Regions from separate parts of the Streptomyces shinuiensis genome, predicted to be linked through region 1. Evidence: riboswitches for the same ligand, from Rfam matches in the RefSeq annotation. Region 1 holds a riboswitch; the other holds the start of a gene.
What was found. A riboswitch is a leader RNA that binds a small molecule or an ion and turns the genes downstream of it on or off. The one in region 1 is predicted to bind cyclic di-AMP.
Positions count from the first base shown of each region.

Region 2: another riboswitch for cyclic di-AMP. It lies ahead of ACGRHY_RS16985 (transglycosylase family protein); the one in region 1 lies ahead of ACGRHY_RS06220 (M23 family metallopeptidase).

Region 1 is NZ_JBIHML010000001.1:1,424,709-1,429,266, forward strand. Features, by position in the region: gene ACGRHY_RS06210 (HPr family phosphocarrier protein) at 1-74, shown strand, start outside; gene ACGRHY_RS06215 (GntR family transcriptional regulator) at 278-982, opposite strand; gene ACGRHY_RS06220 (M23 family metallopeptidase) at 1,175-2,062, opposite strand; cyclic di-AMP (ydaO/yuaA leader) riboswitch at 2,076-2,248, opposite strand; gene ACGRHY_RS06225 (M16 family metallopeptidase) at 2,456-3,826, opposite strand; gene ACGRHY_RS06230 (M16 family metallopeptidase) at 3,856-4,558, opposite strand, start outside.
Region 2 is NZ_JBIHML010000001.1:3,713,454-3,718,011, forward strand. Features, by position in the region: gene ACGRHY_RS16970 (5-(carboxyamino)imidazole ribonucleotide synthase) at 1-616, shown strand, start outside; gene purE (5-(carboxyamino)imidazole ribonucleotide mutase) at 613-1,158, shown strand; gene ACGRHY_RS16980 (dipeptidase) at 1,160-2,356, shown strand; cyclic di-AMP (ydaO/yuaA leader) riboswitch at 2,641-2,851, shown strand; gene ACGRHY_RS16985 (transglycosylase family protein) at 2,856-4,175, shown strand; gene ACGRHY_RS16990 (CGNR zinc finger domain-containing protein) at 4,462-4,558, shown strand, end outside.

The sequences.
Region 1 (4,558 bases):
ACGCCGACATCGCCCTGGACCGGCTGGCGAAGCTGGTCTCCGAGGGACTGGACGAGCTGCCCGGAGCCGTCTGAGCCGCACGGTCCGGCGAGCCGGCCGCCGTCCGGGCCCGCATGCGGCACTGGATACGGGCCCGGCGCGGAAACGCGACGGAGATCACCGGCGGAAAACCACCGGCAAAGGCTGTGGGGCGAGCATCCCCCACGGCCTTTCCCGTATCCGGATTATTCCTGGCACGTATTCCCCGTGTACTCCCCTCCTGTGTACAGGGTTCCTGTTACGGGTTTTCACACGGCGTGTTTACGCCGTGTTTCGTTCTTCTCACCGGGCCTTTCCGGCGGCTGTCGCGCGCGGCCACCGGCCGCTGCTCGCGGCGCACCGCGACGGAGCGTTCCACGTGCTCGCTCGCCAGGGCGCGCGCCCGTTCCGCGTCGCCGCGCGCGACGGCGTCCACGACGGCGCCGTGCTCACGCCACACGGCGACCGCGCGCAGCGGCGGTTCCGCGGCGTACACCCAGGTGATCTTGCGGCGCAACTGTGTGAGCAGCGAGGCCAGGCTGGGGCTGCCCGACGCCCGGGCCAGCGTCTCGTGGTACCAGTCCTCCAGGGCCCTCAGATCGGACAGCCGGCCGCTCTCCGCCCGCTGCAGGCCCAGGCGGACCAGTCCGCGCAGGACCCTCAGCTGCGCCTCGGTGCGGCGCCGGGCGGCCCGCGCGGTACCCAGCGGCTCCAGCAGGGCGCGTATGTCGAGCAGGTCGGCGGCCTCCTGCTCGGTGGGCCGGGCGACACAGGCGCCCGCGTGGCGGCGGGAGACGACGAAACCCTCCGACTCCAGGGTCCGCAGAGCCTCTCGCACCGGGACGCGCGAAACGCCGTAACGCCTGGCGAGGAGTTCCTCGGTGAGCCGGGCCCCGGGCGGGAAAACACCGAAGACGATGTCGTCACGGACCGCGCTGCACACCATGTGCGCGGAAATGCGCATGGGCCGACCTCCGCCGCCGTCTCCATATTTCCCGAAGTGCCGCAGAGTCGAACTGTATTCCACCGGAACACGTTTTCCGATGCCCGCCGGAAAACAGACGTGAAAACATCTGCCGCGCGACCTCACGGGTCGCGCGGCGGATGCCGGTGCGTGACGGGCGCGGCTGCCCTGTGCCCTGCGGGGCGGGGTCCGTCAGACGTCGACACCCTTGCCGGCCAGATAGGTGACCGGGTTGAAGTCCGAGCCGTAGTGGGCGCCGTTGCGGGCCTCGAAGTGCAGGTGCGGTCCGGTGCTGTTGCCGGTGGAGCCGACCGCGCCGATCCGCTGGCCGCCGTCGACCTTCTGGCCCGCCGAGACCCTCGTGGCGGACAGGTGGGCGTACTGGGTGTACTTGCCGTCGTCATGGCGGATGACGATCTGGTTGCCGTACGCGCCGCCCCAGCCGACCGTCACCACGGTGCCCGGACCGACGGACCGCACGGGAGTGCCGGTGCCGGCGGGGAAATCGATGCCGCTGTGCTTGCCGGAGGACCAGGAGGCGCCGGCCTGCTTGTAGGCGGTGGTGGTGTCCACGCCCGCGACCGGGTCGACGTAGCCGGTGACCGAACGGCGCTCGGCGGAGCGGTCGGCACGCTCGTTCGCGCGCTTCTCGGCGGCCCTGCGCTCCTGGGCGGCCTCGCGCTCCTGGACGGCCTTGGCGGCCCTCGCGGCCCTCTCCTCGGCGACCTCGCGCTTCTCGGCGGCCCTCTCCTCGGCGGCCCTCTCCTCGGCGGCGTCGGCGACGCGCTGCTGGGCCCGGGCCTGGGCCCTGACGTCGTCGGCGATCGTGTCGCCGACGGCCATGGCCTGGACGAAGCCCAGGGCGTAGGTCCCCGAGCCCTCGCCCGGAGCGGCGATCGCGGGAGTGGCGGCGGCGCCGACCACGCCGGTGACGGTCAGGACGGCGGCTCCGGCCAGGCCGGCGCGGGTGCGCATGGAACGGCTGGAGAGGTGGTGCTTCTCGGTGAGGTCCTCGGTGAGCCCGGTGAGCTTTCCGGTCAGCTTCTCGGCGAGCTGCGCGGCGGCACGGGTGAACGCCATGGGTGGCGTGCTCCTTTCCTTCCTTCTCGCCTACCGGGTTAGCTGTCGGGTTCGGAGCAGGAAGGTCTCCTACGGGCGCACGGCCCGATTCACCCCAGGTGCCTCGGGAGAGGACCACTCCCGCGCGGATGGGCGGGAGGGTGGGTCCCCGGCTCCCCCGTCCGGGGGACTCGGCGATCACTGCCGTCGGCCGCGGTCGCGGTCACTTCTGACGGCCAGCGAGACAGACGCTAAACGGACAAATTTGAGCGAGCAAGCAGATAGCGGCTTTTGTAGGCCATGCCACACAGGCCGCCCACTGGAATAGCCCAAAATCGGACATAAGAAAGGCCCTTGGTGTGGCAATCCCACCAAGGGCCTTCCGCTGCGCAGCCGCCGCGAGGCGGCCGGGGGTCACTGGTCGGTGACGACGGTCACCTCTCCGATTCCCAGGTCGCGCACCGTGTCGGCGATCTGGGACGCGTCTCCCACCAGCACCGTCACCAGACGGTCCGCGGGGAAGGCGGCCACGGCCGCCGCCGTCGCCTCCACGGTGCCGGTCTCGGCGAGGCGGGCGTACAGCTTCGCCTGGTAGTCATCGGGAAGGTGCTGCTCCACCTGGTCTGCGAGGGTGCCTGCGACGGCCGCCGCCGTCTCGTAACGCAGCGGGGCCACCCCCACCAGGTTCTGCACGGCCGTGTCACGCTCGGCGTCGGTGAGGCCCTCCTCCGCCAGGGTGCGCAGCACGCGCCACAGGTCCTCCAGCGCGGGACCCGTCACATCGGTGGCCACCGAGCCGTTGATCGCCAGCATCGAGGCGCCGGCACCCTCGGGCGAGGAACGCAGCACCTGGGCGAAGGCCCGCACGCCGTAGGTGTAGCCCTTCTCCTCGCGCAGCACCCTGTCCAGGCGGGAGGTGAGCGTGCCGCCCAGGCAGTACGTGCCCAGCACCTGGGCGGGCCAGACCCGGTCGTGCCGGTCGGGGCCGACCCGGCCGATGAGCAGCTGGGTCTGCACCGCTCCGGGCCGGTCCACGACGACCACCCGGCCGGTGTCGTCCGCGGTGATCGGCGGGACCGGCCGGGGCCCGGCGGCCGCGCCCTTCCAGTCGCCGAGGGTCTCGGCCAGCGCCTTGTCCAGGTCCACCCCGGTGAAGTCGCCGACCACCACGGCCGTGGCCGTCGAGGGCCGCACGTGCTCCGCGTAGAAGGCGCGCACCGCCTCGGCGTCGATGTTCCTGATGGTCTCCTCGGCTCCCTGCCGGGGACGCGAGAGCCGGGAGTCGGCCGGGAACAGCTCCTTCGACAGCGCGATGGCCGCCCGGCGGGCGGGGTTGGCCAGCTCGTGCGGGATCTCGTCCAGACGGTTGCGCACCAGCCTCTCGACCTCGCCCTCGGGGAAGGCGGGGGCGCGCAGCGCGTCGGCGAGCAGACCCAGCGCCCTGGCCAGCCGGGAGGCCGGGACCTCCAGGGAGACCCGTACGCCGGGGTGGTCGGCGTGCGCGTCCAGGGTGGCACCGCAACGCTCCAGCTCGGCGGCGAACTCCTCGGCGGTGTGCCGGTCGGTGCCCTCGCTCAGCGCCCGGGCCATGATCCCGGCCACGCCCTCCCGGTCGCGGGGCTCGGCCTCCAGCGGCGCGACGAGGTCGACCTCGACGGCCACGACCTTCTGGCCGGGACGGTGGCAGCGCAGCACGGTCAGCCCGTTGGGCAGCTCACCGCGCTCGGGGGCGGGGAACGCCCACGGCCTGGGCTCGCCGCCGCGGGGCTGGGGGTGGAACTCCATCGACATTCCGTTCTGGGCCGTGGCGTCGCTCACTGGGCGGCCTCCTGATCGTGGGTGTCGGCGGCGGTACCGGTTCCGGAGACGGTGGCGCCCTCGGAGACGTCGGCCGCGGTGTCGGGGGCGGTCGCCTGGGTGGGCTCGTAGATCAGCACCGCGCGGTTGTCGGGGCGCAGCCGGGCCGCGGCCACCTCGCGCACCTCGTCGGCGGTGACCTGGAGCACGCGCTCCACCGCGGTCAGTGCGAGCTGTGGGTCGCCGAACAGCACCGCGTAGCGGCACAGCTCGTCGGCGCGGCCGCCGACCGTGGCCAGCCGGTCCAGCCACTCGCGCTCCAGCAGCGCCTGGGCGCGCTCCATCTCCGCCGGGGTCGGCCCCTCCTCCGCGAAGCGGGCCAGTTCCTCGTCGACCGCCCGCTCGATGTCGGCGATCTCGGCGTCGCCGGATGCCTTCACGTCCAGCCACCCCATCGAGGGCGCCCCCGCCAGCCGCAGCATGCCGAAACCGGCGGTGACGGCGGTGCGGTCGCGGCGGACCAGGCGGGTGTTCAGGCGGGAGGACTCGCCGCCGCCGAGCACCGTCAGCGCCAGATCGGCGGCGTCCGCCTCACGGGTGCCGTCGTGCGGCAGCCGGTAGGCGGCCATCATCGCCCGGGAGGGCACCTCCTCGTGGAGGGTCTGCTTGACCTCCTCGCCGATGACCTCCGGCAGGGAGCCGTCGCGCGGCGGCCGCTTG
Region 2 (4,558 bases), 2.3 Mb from region 1:
GGCCGAGGAGAAGGTGGACTACGTCCGTGAGCTGGCGGCCAACGTGGTGCGCTCCCCGCACGGCCAGGCCGTGGCCTATCCGGTGGTGGAGTCGATCCAGGTGGACGGCGTGTGCGACACGGTGATCGCCCCGGCGCCCGGCCTGTCGCCGGAGCTGTCCGCCCGCGCCCAGGAGATGGCGCTGACGATCGCGGGCGAGCTGGGCGTGATCGGGCACCTGGCGGTGGAGCTGTTCGAGACCCGCGACGGTTGTGTCCTGGTCAACGAGCTGGCCATGCGCCCCCACAACAGCGGCCACTGGACCCAGGACGGCGCGGTCACCTCCCAGTTCGCCAACCACCTGCGGGCCGTGCTCGACCTGCCGCTGGGCGACCCGCGCCCCCGCGCGGCGTGGACGGTGATGGCCAACGTGCTCGGCGGCGACTACCCCGACATGTACCAGGGCTATCTGCACTGCATGGCCCGCGATCCGCGGCTGAAGATCCACATGTACGGCAAGGACGTGAAGCCCGGCCGCAAGGTCGGCCACGTCAACACCTACGGCGACGACCTGGCGGACGTACGCGAGCGCGCCGCCCACGCCGCCGCCTATCTGCGAGGGACCATCACCGAATGAGCAACGCCCCCAGCCCCGCCCCCGCCGTGGGGATCGTCATGGGATCCGACTCGGACTGGCCCGTCATGGAGGCCGCGGCCGAGGCCCTGGACGAGTTCGAGATCCCCTACGAGGTCGACGTCGTCTCCGCCCACCGCATGCCGCACGAGATGATCGCCTACGGCGACGAGGCGGCCGGGCGCGGACTGAAGGCGGTCATCGCGGGTGCCGGGGGAGCGGCCCACCTGCCGGGCATGCTCGCCTCCGTCACCCCGCTGCCGGTGATCGGCGTCCCCGTGCCGCTGCGGCACCTGGACGGCATGGATTCCCTGCTGTCCATCGTCCAGATGCCCGCCGGGGTCCCGGTGGCCACGGTCTCGGTCGGCGGCGCGCGCAACGCGGGCCTGCTGGCGGTCCGCATCCTGGCGGCCCATGACGAGGAGCTGCGCGAGCGCATGGAGCGGTTCCAGGCTGAGCTGAAGGACCAGGCGCGGGAGAAGGGGAGGCGGCTGCGGAGCAAGGTCGCCGCGGGCGGCGCCGGCTTCGGCTTCGGGGGCAGGTGAGATGGGTCACTCCGCCGAGCTGCTGGCACGGGCCAGGGCGCTGCTGGAGGCCCATCCCGTCGCCGACGGCCACAACGACCTGCCGTGGGCGCTGCGCGAGCAGGTGGCGTACGACCTCGACCGGCGCGACATCGCCGGCGACCAGTCGGCCCATCTGCACACCGACATCCCGCGGCTGCGCGCGGGCGGGGTGGGCGCGCAGTTCTGGTCGGTCTACGTGCGCACCGACCTGACCGGCGACACCGCCGTCAGCGCCTGCCTGGAGCAGATCGACGTGGTGCGGCGGCTGGCCGACCGCCATCCGGCCGACCTCAGGCCCGCCCTCACCGCCGACGACATGGAGGCGGCCCGCGCCGAGGGCCGCATCGCCTCCCTGATGGGCGCCGAGGGCGGCCACTCCATCAACAACTCCCTGGCCACGCTGCGCGCCCTGTACCGGCTGGGCGTGCGCTACATGACGCTCACCCACAACGACACCATCGACTGGGCGGACTCGGCCACCGACGCCCCGCGCCACGACGGCCTGACCCGCTTCGGCGAGGAGGTCGTGCGGGAGATGAACCGGCTGGGGATGCTGGTGGACCTCTCCCATGTGGCGCCCGCCACCATGCGCGACGCCCTGCGCGTGACGACGGCGCCGGTGGTCTTCTCGCACTCCTCGGCCCGCGCGGTGTGCGACCACCCGCGCAACGTCCCCGACGACGTGCTGGAGCGGCTTCCGGTCAACGGCGGTGTGGCGATGGCCACATTCGTGCCGAAGTTCGTGCTGCCCGCCGCCGTCGCCTGGACCGAGGCCGCCGACGAGAACATGCGCGCCCACGGCCTTCACCCCCTGGACGGCACCGAGAGGGGCCTGGCGGTCCAGCGCGCCTACGAGGAGGCCAACCCGCGTCCGGTCGCCACGGCGGCGACGGTCGCCGACCATCTGGACCACATGCGCGAGGTCGCGGGCATCGACCACATCGGCATCGGCGGCGACTTCGACGGCACGGCCTTCACCCCGTCCGATCTGAGTGATGTGTCCGGATACCCGCATCTGGTGGCCGAGTTGCTGGACCGCCGCTGGTCCGAGGCCGACCTCGCCAAGCTCACCTGGGGGAACGCGGTGCGCGTGCTGCGTGACGCGGAGGCGGTCGCCCGCCACGAGCGGACCGGGCGCGGTCCGTCCATCGCCACCATCGGACAGCTCGACGGGTAGCTCCTTGACCTCCTCGTGATTCAACTCACGAGCCGGCCCTCCCCGGCGCGTCGCTCTGCGTGCCGGAGGAGGGCCTTCTGTGTCATCGGCCCTGGCAGGGGAGGAGAGTGACGCAGCGTCAGAGTCGGACTCCGCCACTCTTCGAGAGGTGAACGCAGCGGACGGTGACGATCGGACGATCATCAAAGCCTTCGAAACGGGCGTCCTGTGACCCATCGGCTTGTATCGGCGGAAACGATGTGTCTACCGTTCTGGCCGTGCCGTACGAATGTGCGGCGGCCCGCTGTCGAACGCCGAATCCTGTCAACGGCGGCGGGCTGGACCATCCACACCACCCGATGGCAGGAGCGGGGGACCCAAGGTAAGTCGCCGTCCCGGGTTCATACGGGACGGCTTGGGGTGAAGCCATGCCGCGGCACACGCCGCGGCGCACATGGCCGGGCAACTCCAGCCCGAACCCGACAGCTCACCTCGCAGGCGTAGGAGAAGGAGCACATCTATGTCCGCACGCGGACGTCACCGTCGTATGCGCAACAGCCGTCTCACCCGCCTGTCGCTGGCCATCTCCGTGGGCGGCGCCGGCATGGCCCTTCCCCTGGTGACCGCCGGCGGGGCCAACGCCGCCTCCGTCGAGACCTGGGACAAGGTCGCCCAGTGCGAGAGCACGGGCAACTGGTCCATCAACACCGGCAACGGCTTCTACGGCGGCCTGCAGTTCACGCAGAGCACCTGGGCTGCCTTCGGCGGCACCCAGTACGCGCCGCGTGCCGACCTCGCCACCAAGGACCAGCAGATCGCCGTCGCCGAGAAGGTGCTGGCGGGACAGGGCCCGGGCGCCTGGCCCGTGTGCTCGGTCAAGGCCGGTCTGACCAAGGGCGGTCCCGCCCCGGCCGTCTCCCCCGGCGGCCAGAGCAACCCGACCGAGCAGAAGGAGCAGGCTCCGGCGGCCGCTCCGAAGGCCGAGGCCGAGCCCGAGGCCGAGTCGAAGCAGCAGAAGAGCGAGCCCGAGGCCGCGCCGCAGCGCACGGACCGCGGTGAGCGCGCCCACAGCCACAGCCACAGCCACGACCACGGCGCGGGCAAGGGCACCTCCTACGAGGTCGTCGGCGGCGACACCCTCTTCAAGATCGCCGACGCCCAGGGTGTCCAGGGCGGCTGGGAGCGCATCTACGAGGACAACCGCCAGGCCATCGGCGACAACCCGAACCTGATCTTCCCGGGCCAGGAGCTCACCCTGGGTGGCGCCACCACCCAGCAGAAGGCCGCGGCCAAGCCCGAGGCCAAGGCCAAGCCCGAGGCCGAGGCCAAGCCCGAGGCCAAGGCCAAGCCCGAGGTCAAGCAGGCTCCGAAGGCCGAGAAGGCCGAGGCCGTGCAGCAGTCGGCCGAGCGCGCCGACCGCAGCGACCGCGGCGCGGTCACCGGCTACGCCGCCCCGGTGAACGCCGCCCCGTCCGGCTCCTACAAGGCCTCGGGTGCCCGTTGGTCCAACGGTCACACCGGTGAGGACTTCGCCGCCGCCTCCGGCACCCCGGTGAAGGCCGTCACCAACGGCACCGTGGTCTCCGCCGGCTGGGGCGGGGCCTACGGCAACCAGATCGTCATCCGCCACGAGGACGGCCGGTACAGCCAGTACGGCCACCTGTCCTCGCTGTCGGTCAGCGCCGGCCAGACGGTCAGCGCCGGCCAGCAGATCGGCGCCGTCGGTTCCACCGGCAACAGCACCGGTCCGCACCTGCACTTCGAGATCCGTACCGCCCCCGGCTACGGCTCGGACATCAACCCGCTGGCCTACCTGCGGGCCAACGGCGTCAGCATCTGAGGGGCCTGACCCTCACCGACCCGGTCACCAGGGTCCGGCCTCCGGGCCGGACCCGGGCCCGGAGCCGGCCATGAGGCGGGCGGGGCAGAGGTGTGCGAACACCTCTGCCCCGCCCGCCTCTTCTTCGTGCCCTCGCGGGCGGCCGCGTCCAACTCCCCGCGGGGACGCAGAAGTCGAGGTGGAGCCGCTGTGACCGCTCGGCGCTGGGCCACTGCGGCGGCACGTACCCGCGCGTCTCCCGGAAGGCGAACGTCCGGCCCTCGAGGGCGCCCGAGCCGAACGTCACATCCACCCGCCTGCCCTCGACCCCGGCCTTCCCGCCCGGCAGCCGTGCGAGGCGCACGACTGCCGCCTGGCGTACTGCGACAGGAGCCGGGCCGGCC